2 regions of the Kitasatospora sp. NPDC051170 genome follow, and region 2 is predicted to be linked to the other one. Evidence: riboswitches for the same ligand, from Rfam matches in the RefSeq annotation. Region 2 holds a riboswitch; the other holds the start of a gene.
The links. A riboswitch is a leader RNA that binds a small molecule or an ion and turns the genes downstream of it on or off. The one in region 2 is predicted to bind thiamine pyrophosphate.

Region 1: it holds a riboswitch for thiamine pyrophosphate, as region 2 does, so the genes downstream of both, thiC (phosphomethylpyrimidine synthase ThiC) here and thiO (glycine oxidase ThiO) in region 2, are expected to answer to the same signal.

What each region holds. Positions count from the first base shown of each region.
Region 1 is NZ_JBITFA010000005.1:90,021-95,350, reverse strand. It holds gene ACIBCA_RS13520 (aldo/keto reductase) at 1-36, opposite strand, end outside; gene ACIBCA_RS13515 (NADPH-dependent FMN reductase) at 48-644, opposite strand; gene ACIBCA_RS13510 (helix-turn-helix domain-containing protein) at 757-1,593, shown strand; gene thiC (phosphomethylpyrimidine synthase ThiC) at 1,675-3,501, opposite strand; TPP riboswitch at 3,497-3,631, opposite strand; gene ACIBCA_RS13500 (DUF5326 family protein) at 3,786-3,974, opposite strand; gene tenA (thiaminase II) at 4,187-4,897, opposite strand; gene ACIBCA_RS13490 (cupin domain-containing protein) at 4,916-5,233, opposite strand.
Region 2 is NZ_JBITFA010000011.1:218,704-224,033, forward strand. It holds gene ACIBCA_RS23600 (Rv2175c family DNA-binding protein) at 1-128, opposite strand, end outside; gene ACIBCA_RS23605 (NAD(P)/FAD-dependent oxidoreductase) at 162-1,448, opposite strand; TPP riboswitch at 1,515-1,627, shown strand; gene thiO (glycine oxidase ThiO) at 1,621-2,790, shown strand; gene thiS (sulfur carrier protein ThiS) at 2,787-3,011, shown strand; gene ACIBCA_RS23620 (thiazole synthase) at 3,015-3,812, shown strand; gene pknB (Stk1 family PASTA domain-containing Ser/Thr kinase) at 3,908-5,330, shown strand, end outside.

The DNA of each region.
Region 1 (5,330 bases), on a different contig from region 2:
CTGCAGCTCGGTGCCTCCGAGCGGAACGTACTCCATCGTCGCCGTCCTCATGCCGGGTAGGGAGCGGCCTCGCGCGCCGACCGGAGCGCGCCCGCCCACCAGGCCAGCTGATCGAGCAGGGTCTTGGCGTACCCGGGTGCCTCGGAGTCGAGCGGGCGGCCGTCCTGCCAGGCCGTGAAGTAGTTCGGGAAGGCCAGACCGTCGCGAATCGTCACGGCGTGCAGCTCGGTCAGCACGTTCTCCAGATGCAGCACCGCGTGCCGGCCGCCCGCCGCGCCCCCGTAGCTGACGAAGGCCACGGGCTTGGCCGTCCACTGGGTGAAGTGCCAGTCGATGGCGGCCTTCAGCGAGGCGGGGTAGCTGTGGTTGTACTCCGGCGTGATCACGACGAACGCGTCGGCGGCCTCCAGCGCCGAGGTCAGCGGCGCCATACCGGCCGGACGGGGGTAGTCGTCGCCGGCGTACTTCGGCGACGCCGCGGGGAGCGCCAACGGGATGTCGATCTCGGCCAGATCCACGGTGTCGACCTCGAATCCGCCGTGGGTGCGGGCCTGTTCGCCGACCCACGAGGCCACCACCGGGCCGAACCGTCCCTCACGGACGCTTCCGACGATGATCAACAGCTTGGGGTTCTTCTTCTCCATGCCCACCACGATCGGGCCGGCCCGCAGCCTTAACCAGACCGGGCTCAGACCAGCCCCCGCAGGGCCACCCTGAGCACTCCGCGGCCGGCGGGCGGCCCCCTATGCTCGCAGCATGGGTACGCCGTTGGGGGACTTCATCCGGGCCAAGCGCGACAGCATCCAGCCGGAGTCGCTGGGACTGCCCGACCGCGGCCGTCGTCGTTCACCGGGTCTGCGACGCTCGGATCTCGCCGTGCGGGCCGGCATCAGCGTGGAATACCTGACCCGCATCGAGCAGGGCCGTGACCGCAATCCCTCCGTACCGATCGTGAACGCGCTCGCCGACGCACTCAGCCTCGACCCCGCGGAGCGAAACCACCTGCGCTACCTCGCCAAGATCACCGGCGGTGAGTGCGCCGCCCACACCCGGCCCGCGCCACCGCCCCGCGGCGTCCGGCCGACCGTCCTCGAAACGCTTCGCCTCCTCGAACCGGGAATCGCCGTGGTGACCAACCGGCTGGGCGACGTTCTCGCTCGCACCAGCGGCTACGAACTGGTGCTGGGCGCAAGCGGGTTCCTCGAGGCGGACGCCCCCAACCTCACCCGCTACGTCTTCACCGACCCCGGAGCCCGGACGTTCTTCGCCGACTGGGACGACGTTGCGGACGAACACGCCTTCGACCTCTGGCTCGGCCCGTCCATCGAGAACTCCGAGTGGCTCACCACCGAACTCGCGCCCGTCGCCGGGCCCGAGTTCACCGAACGCCTGAACCGTCACGCGGTTCCACGACGCGGCGTGCTCCGGCTCAACCACCCCTCCGGACAAGAACTCCGGCTCCTGCGCGAGACGCTCGAACTCTCCTCCGACGCCCAACAGCTGGTCGTCTTCCTCCCGGCGGACGAGGAGACGGCCCACGCCGTCGACCAACTCCGCCACCCGTCCCCCGGCCGGCTCCGGGCCATCTCGTAACACGCTCCGGCCACCGTCCGAAGGCAGTCGACGGGGTTGGGGGATCACCGGATCCCCCAACCCCGTCACACAGGCCAACTGTCAGTCAACCAGCGGCAGGTAGACCTTGTTCCCCTGGGCGGCGAACTCGGCGGACTTCTCGGCCATGCCCGCGAGGGCCTCGGCGTCGAAGTCGGTGTTCACGGCGGTGGAGCCGACGCCGTGTTCGTCGCGGATCTTCTGGGAGATCTTCATCGAGCAGAACTTCGGGCCGCACATGGAACAGAAGTGCGCGGTCTTGGCGGGTTCGGCGGGGAGGGTCTCGTCGTGGAAGTCGCGGGCGGTCTCCGGGTCGAGGGCCAGGTTGAACTGGTCCTCCCAGCGGAACTCGAAGCGGGCGTCGGAGAGGGCGTCGTCCCATGCCTGGGCGCCGGGGTGGCCCTTGGCGAGGTCGGCGGCGTGGGCGGCGATCTTGTAGGTGATCACGCCGGTCTTGACGTCGTCGCGGTTGGGCAGGCCCAGGTGCTCCTTGGGCGTGACGTAGCAGAGCATCGCGGTGCCCCACCAGGCGATCATGGCCGCGCCGATGCCCGAGGTGATGTGGTCGTAGCCGGGGGCGACGTCGGTGGCGAGGGGGCCGAGGGTGTAGAACGGCGCCTCGTCGCAGATCTCCTTCTGGAGGTCGATGTTCTCCTTGATCTTGTGCATCGGGACGTGGCCCGGGCCCTCGATCATGACCTGGACGTCGCGCTCGCGGGCGATGCGGCCGAGCTCGCCGAGGGTGGTCAGCTCGGCGAACTGGGCCTCGTCGTTGGCGTCGGCGATGGAGCCGGGGCGCAGCCCGTCACCGAGGGAGAAGGTGACGTCGTAGGTGGCCAGGATGTCGCAGAGTTCCTCGAAGTTGGTGTAGAGGAAGTTCTCCTGGTGGTGCGCCAGGCACCAGGCCGCCATGATGGAGCCGCCGCGCGAGACGATGCCGGTCTTGCGGCGCGCGGTGAGCGGGACGTAGCGCAGCAGCACGCCGGCGTGGACGGTCATGTAGTCGACGCCCTGCTCGCACTGCTCGATGACGGTGTCCCGGTACACCTCCCAGCTGAGCTCCTCGGCCTTGCCGTCGACCTTCTCCAGGGCCTGGTAGAGCGGCACGGTGCCGATCGGCACGGGGGAGTTGCGCAGGATCCACTCGCGGGTGGTGTGGATGTTGCGGCCGGTGGAGAGGTCCATGACGGTGTCGGCGCCCCAGCGGGTGGCCCAGGTCATCTTCTCCACCTCCTCCTCGATCGAGGAGGTGACGGCGGAGTTGCCGATGTTGGCGTTGATCTTCACCAGGAAGTTGGTGCCGATGATCGCCGGCTCGACCTCCGGGTGGTTCACGTTGACCGGGATGACGGCCCGGCCGCGGGCCACCTCGGCGCGCACGTACTCGGGCTCCAGGCCCTCGCGCAGGGCGACGAACTCCATCTCCGGAGTCACCACGCCCCGCCTGGCGTAGGCGAGTTGGGTGACGGCCGCGCCGTCGCGGCCGCGCAGCGGGCGGCGCGGGCGGCCGGGGAAGACGGCGTCGAGGTTGCGCAGGTCGCCGCCGCGCGGGGAGGTGTGCTTGATGCCGTCGTCCTCGGGACGCGCCTCGCGGCCGTCGTACTCCTCGACGTCGCCGCGCTGGCGGATCCAGGAGTCGCGCAGCGGCGGCAGGCCCCGCCGCACGTCGGGCTCGTAGGACGGGTCGGTGTACGGGCCGGAGGTGTCGTACAGCGGGACGGTCCGGCCGTTGGTGAGGACGACCTCGCGGTACGGGACGCGCAGGTCGGGGCGGGACCCTTCGCGGTGGGCCTTGCGCCAGGCCGGGGTGGGGTAGCCGCTGCGGGCGCTGTCGGGGGCGGTGGCGGGGGTGCCCTGGGCAGACTGCGGCTGTGCTTCGAACGTGGTCATCTGACCTCATACTCCCTACGCCGGCATTACCCGGTCAGGTTCCTGCGGTCGACGCAGCCGTCGGTCCGTCCGTCGACGTCCCGGTCAGCGCCCTCTCAGCCCGGTGCTCCGAGCTCCCGCGTCGCAGGCGGTGTTGCCTGCACATGACGCCCAACACCGTAGCGATCCGATCCCCGCAGGTCCAGACGGCGTCACCGACGGACACGGGGCCGAAAACACCCGGGGCCCGGCTCCCCGGGGTGCGGGGGCCGGGCCTCAGCGGCTCGGGCGTCGGGGCCGACGGCTCAGCTCCTGGCGGCCTTCTTCACCAGGATCACCACGGCGGCGGCGATGCCGACGACCACCAGCAGCTTGATGATGATGCTCAGTACGGCGCCGACGAAGCCGATGATGTTCCAGGCCAGCACCAGGACCAGCACCGGGATGACGATGTTGCGCACCCAGGAGGGCAGCGACTTCCAGAGCTCAGCCATGTCGGTTCCTCTTCTCCCCTCGGGCCGGCTGCCGTCCGGTGCCGCATCCCGCTCGCTTTCGGTACTTCGATCGTACGGTGACCCCTGCGCCGGAACGAGGCCCAACGGCCCGGAGAGAACCCCGAGATCACCCCGACCCCGACCCCCGGGGTCGCCCCCGAGAACCGCCCGCCCGAAGCCCGGAACAGGCCCCGGCCACGGCTCCGCGCAGGTCAGACCGGCCAGCGCTCCCCGCGCCAGGCCGCGTCCCAGAACATCCACTCGTAGCGCGAGGTCGTCGTGAAGTGCTCGACCACCCTGCGGCGTTCGGCCGGGGAGATCTCCTCGCCGAGCCGGTCGGTGAGCGCGAGCACCCGCCGCACCACGGACTGGAACGCCTCGTCCCCGTACGTGGAGATCCACTTGGCGTACAGCGGGTCGGGGGAGCCCTGGGCGAGCAGCGCCTCGCCGACGCGGGCGTAGATCCAGTAGCAGGGCAGCACCGCGCCGACCGCCTCGGCGAAGGAGCCGCCGTACACGGTGGCCAGCAGGTAGCTGGTGTAGGCCCGGGTGGTGGGCAGCACCGGCTCGGCGGCGGCCTGTTCGGCGCTGCCGCCGAAGGCGGTGAGGAACTCGGCGTGCATGCCCTGCTCGGCGGCGAGCGCGCCGATCGCGTCGTCCGCGAACGCCCGGACCTCCTCCTCGCCGGGCGCCTTGGCGGCGCAGACGGCGAGGGCGCGGGCGTAGTCGCGCAGGTAGTGCGAGTCCTGGACGACGAAGTGGCGGAACGCCTCCCGGGGGAGGGTGCCGTCGGTGAGGCCGCCGAGGAAGGGGTGGGCGAGGATCTCGGCGTAGATCGGCTCGATCGACGCCCAGAGCTCCTCGGTGAGACTGAGGTTGAGGCCGGGGCTGAGGCTGGGGCTGCTGCCGGTGCTGCGGGTCATGCCGGCAACCCTAGGAGGTCAGTCCTCGGGAGGCGAGAAGACCACCAGCACCCGCAGTTCCTCGGTGATGTGGTGGAAGCGGTGCGGGGTGCCGGCGGGCACGTACACGACGGTGCCGCGCCCGACCGTCGCGGTCTCGGCGCCCACGGTCAGCTCGGCCCGGCCGCTGATCACCTGGTAGATCTCGTCCTGGTCGTGCGCGGTCTGGGTGTCGGTCGCGCCGGGGGCGAGGGCGTACAGCCCGGCGGACATCCGCGGCTCGCGCAGGAAGCGCAGGTACGCGCCGTCGTTGGCCGCCCGTTCGTCGTCCAACTCGTCCAGCCGGAACAGCTTCACCGTCGTACCCCTCCGTTTCGCGCCCGGCCGTCCACCTCCGGGACCAGGGGCATTCAACACCAACTCGTCCGGAGGGAGCTTCCCTGCGGCCCGGGGG
Region 2 (5,330 bases):
GCGATCAGCTCACGCTTCCTGACCATGTCCCGGACCTCGGTGACCAGCACCCCCCACTGCTCCGAGATGTCGGGGAGGTACATCCACTCGGGGACCAGGGTTTCAATCTTGCTTTCGATCTCGCTCACGCCACCAGACTGCCACCTCCGCGCCGTCCGGAGCTAAACGGTGGCCCCCTTGAGCGCCACGGAGGGGTCCGCCGCGAGGGCCGGGTCCAGTACGGCGCCGCGCTCGATGAGCTTGCGCCCCTGGGCGAGGTCGCGCGGCCGGTCCACGGCCAGCAGGGCGCTGGGCACGCCCCCGCGCAGCCACAGCACCGACCAGGAGCCGTCCTCCGGGCTCCCCCGCCATAGCAGCTCGTCGCCCTCGGTGTGCCGGCCCGCGTACTGGACCATCCGGCCGAACTGCTCGGACCAGAAGTACGGCACCGGGTCGTACGGCGCCGCGTCCTCGCCGAGCCCGAGCCCGAGGCCGAGGAGCGCGGCGGCCACCGCGCCGCCGGACTGCAGCGCGTGGTCCCAGTGCTGGACGGCCAGCCGGGCGCCGGAGCGGGCGGAGGGGTAGCTGACGCAGTCCCCCGCCGCGTGGACGCCGGGCACGCCGGTGCGCAGCCGCCCGTCCACGACGATCGCGCCACTCGCGTCCAGCTCGACGCCGGAGCCGGCCAGCCAGCCGGTCGCGGGCCGGGCGCCGATGCCGACGACGACCTCGTCGGCGGGCAGGTGCGAACCGTCCGCCAGCCGGACCGAGCCCGCCTCCACGGCCTCCACGCCGACACCGCAGCGCAGGTCGATCCCGGCCTCGGCGTACCAGGGGGCCATCGCCCGGCCGATCTCCGCGGGCAGGGCGCCCGGCAGCGGGGCCGCTCCGGCCTCGACCACCGTCACCTCGCAGCCGGCCTGGCGGGCGGCGGTGGCCACCTCGGCGCCGATCCAGCCCGCGCCGACCAGCACCAGCCGGCGGCCGGGGCGCAGCAGCGCCCGCAGCGCCAGCGCGTCGTCCAGGGTGTGCAGCAGGTGGGCCCGCTCGGCGCCGGGCAGGGCGCGCGGGACGGCGCCGGTGGCGATCACCAGGGCGTCGTACGACAGGTCCCCGGCGTCGGTGTGCAGGGTTCCGGGGGTCAGGGTTCCGGGGGCCAGAGAGCCGGGGGTCAGGGTTCCGGGGGCCAGGGAGCCGGGAGTGAGGCCGGTGGCGCGGCGGCCGAGGAGCAGCTCGATGCCGAGGCCCTCGTAGTCCACGTCCAGGGTGGTGGTGTCGGCCTTGCCCAGCAGGACGTCCTTGGACAGCGGCGGCCGGTCGTACGGCGCGTGCGGCTCCTCGCCGACCAGCACGACCCGCCCCCGCCAGCCGCCCTGCCGCAGCTTCAGGGCGCACTGCGCCCCGGCCAGCCCGGCACCGACGACGACCGCCACCCGCTCAGTTCCGCTCAGCTCTGCCACGCCCGTCACTGTACTCAGGGCTCCGTCCCACCCTGCGTACGGGCCTTCGGTCCGATGACGCCCCGGAGTTAAGGTGGGGGCACACACGGGAGCCCGGCGCACCGGGCTGAGAGGCGGGCTGGCACGGCCTGCGACCGTCCGAACCTGATCCGGGTCATACCGGCGAAGGGAGAGAGCAGCTTTGTCACGCTTGCTACCGGGTGCCCACACGGAGGTCCTGGTCATCGGCGGGGGCGTCATCGGCCTCGCCGTCGCCTGGCGCGCGGCGCAGCGCGGGGCGGGGAACGTGGTCGTGGTGGACCCCTCGCACGGCCACGGCGCCGCCGGGGTCGCGGCCGGGATGCTCGCCCCGGTCACCGAGCTCCAGTACGGCGAGGAGCCGCTGCTGCGCCTGGGCATGGCCTCCAACGAGCGGTACGCGGCCTTCGCCGCCGAGCTGTCGGAGGCGAGCGGGGGCCTGGACACCGGCTACCGCCGCTGCGGCACGATCGCCGTCGCGCTGGACTCCGACGACCGCGAGGAACTGCGCGAGCTGCACGCCTTCCACCTGCGCCTCGGCCTGGACTCCACCTGGCTCACCGGCCGCGAGGCCAGGAAGCTGGAGCCGATGCTCGCCCCCGGCGTGCGCGGCGGTCTGCACGTGGCCGAGGACCACCAGGTCGACCCCCGCCGCCTGCTCAGGGCCCTGACCTTCGCCTGCGAGGGCGCGAACGTCCTGCTCCACCGGGCCGAGGCCCTCGAACTGCTCGTCGGGGACGGGCGCGCGACCGGCGCCCGGCTGAGCACCGGCGAGAGCATCACCGCCGATCAGGTCGTCCTGGCCGCAGGAGCGCGGAGCCACCGGCTGCCGGGCCTGCCCGAGGGCGTGCTGCCCGCGATCCGCCCGGTGAAGGGCCAGATCCTGCGCCTGCGGATCCCGGAGGCGTACCGGCCCTTCCTCTCCCGCAACGTCCGCGCGGTGGTGCGCGGGCAGCACCTGTACGTCGTCCCGCGCGAGGACGGCGAGCTGGTGATCGGCGCGACCAGTGAGGAGCAGGGCTACGACACCACCGTCACCGCCGGCGGGGTGTACGAACTCCTGCGCGACGCCCACGAGTTGGTCCCGGGCATCACCGAACTCCCGCTCGTGGAGACGGCCGCGGGCCTGCGCCCGGGCTCGCCCGACAACGCCCCGCTGCTCGGCCCGACCTCCCTGCCCGGCCTGGTCGCCGCGACCGGCCACCACCGCAACGGCGTGCTGCTCACCCCGGTGACCGCCGACCTCCTCGGCGCGTACCTGGCCACGGGCGAACTCCCGGACCTGGCACTGCCGTTCACCCCCACCCGCTTCGCCACGAAGGCCGCCGCATGACCGAGACCACCTCCACCGACATCGCCCTGACCGTCAACGGCGAGCCCCGCACGCTGCCCGCCGCCACCACCCTCGCCCAGGTGGTGGCCACCGTCAGCGCCGCCAACACCGGCGTCGCCGCCGCGCTCAACGAGGCCGTGGTGCCGCGCAGTTCGTGGTCCGGAACGCCGCTGAGCAGCGGCGACCGGATCGAGATCCTCACCGCCGTCCAGGGAGGCTGACCGATGGCCGACGACCTGCTGACCATCGCCGGGGCGACCTTCTCCTCCCGGCTGATCATGGGCACCGGCGGCGCCCCCAGCCTGGAGGTCCTGGAGCGCGCCCTGCTCGCCTCGGGCACCGAGCTGACCACCGTCGCGATGCGCCGGGTGAACGCCACCACCCAGGGCTCCGTCCTGGACGTGCTGACCCGCAACGGCATCCGCGTCCTGCCCAACACGGCCGGCTGCTTCACCGCCGGCGAGGCGGTGCTGACCGCCCGCCTGGCCCGCGAGGCGCTGGGCACGGACTGGGTGAAGCTGGAGGTGATCGCCGACGAGCGCACCCTCCTGCCGGACCCGATCGAGCTGCTGGACGCCGCCGAGACCCTCGTCGACGACGGCTTCACCGTCCTGCCGTACACCAACGACGACCCGGTGCTGGCCCGCAAGCTGGAGGACGTCGGCTGCGCGGCGATCATGCCGCTGGGCTCGCCGATCGGCTCGGGCCTGGGCATCCGCAACCCGCACAACTTCCAGCTGATCGTCGAGGCCGCAACCGTCCCCGTCGTCCTGGACGCGGGCGCCGGCACCGCCTCCGACGTGGCCCTGGCGATGGAGCTGGGCTGCTCCGCGGTGATGCTCGCCTCCGCGGTGACCCGCGCGCAGGACCCGGTCCTGATGGCCGAGGCCATGCGGCACGCCGCCGAGGCCGGACGCCTGGCCCACCGGGCCGGCCGCATCCCGCGCCGCTTCCACGCGGAGGCGTCCTCCGCGATGGCCGGCCGCGCGGACCTCGACACCCGGGAGCGGCCCGCGTTCTAGCGAGGCCACCCGGCCACGTCACGCATGTCACAACCCGGTCCCGGAGGCGGCGCCCTCCGGGTCCGGGCTCCGAGCGCGCCACTAGACTCCCCCGGGTGGACACGGGAATGCACGACCCCCTGATCGGTACCCTGCTCGACGGCCGCTACCGGGTCGAGCAGCGCATCGCCGCAGGCGGGATGTCCACCGTCTACAAGGGCACCGACACCCGGCTCGACCGGGTCGTCGCCCTCAAGGTGATGCACCCGCAGCTGGCCGGCGACGAGGGATTCACCGCCCGCTTCATCCGCGAGGCCAAGGCGATCGCCCGGCTCACCCACCCCAACGTGGTGAACGTCTTCGACCAGGGCGCGGACGGCGGGAACACCTTCCTCGCCATGGAGTACGTCCCCGGCCGCACCCTGCGCGACCTGCTGCGCGACCGCGGCGCCCTGTCGGTGCGCGCCGCCCTGGACGTCCTGGAGCCGGTGCTCGCCGCCCTCGGCGCCGCCCACCGCGCCGGGCTGGTCCACCGGGACGTCAAGCCGGAGAACGTGCTGATCACCGACGGCGGCCTGGTCAAGGTCGCCGACTTCGGCCTCGTCCGGGTGCTCGGCACCGCGGACGGCGCCCCCACCTCGGTGACCACCTCCACCGGCGGCACCGTCCTCGGCACCGTCTCCTACCTGGCCCCCGAGCAGATCCTCCCGGACGCCCCCACCGACCAGCGGGTGGACGTCTACGCCTCCGGCATCCTGCTGTACGAGATGCTCACCGGCCGCCGCCCGCACACCGGCGACAACCCCGTCGCCGTCATGTACAAGCACCTGCACGAGGACGTCCCCGCCCCCTCGCTGGTCGCCCCCGCCGTCGCCCCGGCGCTGGACGCCATAGTGGCCTTCGCCTGCGCCCGCTCCGCCGGGGCCCGCCCGTACGACGCCGTCGAACTGCTCGCCGCCCTCCAGCGCGTGCGCCGCACCCTCACCCCCGCCGAGCTCGACGCCGAGCCGCCCGCCTCCACCCGGCCCACGCCCCGCCACCCGACCGGCGAGGCCACCTCGGTGCTGCGGCAACGGCCCGAGCCCGCGGACCTGCGGCCCGCGCCCGAGCGCACCAGCGTCCTCGACGTGCCGGCCGACCTGATGGAGCAGCTGCTCACCGAGCCCCGCCCGTACGACGAGCCCACCCCGGTGCGCCGCCCCCGCCCGCCGCGCCCGCCCCGGCTGCACCGACTGTCCCGCAAGCCGCTGATCTGGGCGGGCGCGCTGACGGCGCTGGTGCTGCTGGTCGGCGGCGCGACGTACGGGCTGAACCAGGGCCTGTACGGGGCGGTGCCGGCCGTGCTGGGCAAGGACCGCGCCGAGGCGCAGCGCGACCTGGACGGGCAGGGCATGCACGCGAAGTTCGTCGAGGTGTTCAGCGAGTCCGTCCCCGCCGGGCAGGTCATCTCCACGGACCCGGGGATCGGCACCCGGACCCGCAAGAGCGACACGGTGACGGTCACCGTCTCCAAGGGCCCCAAGCGGATAGCGGTGCCGG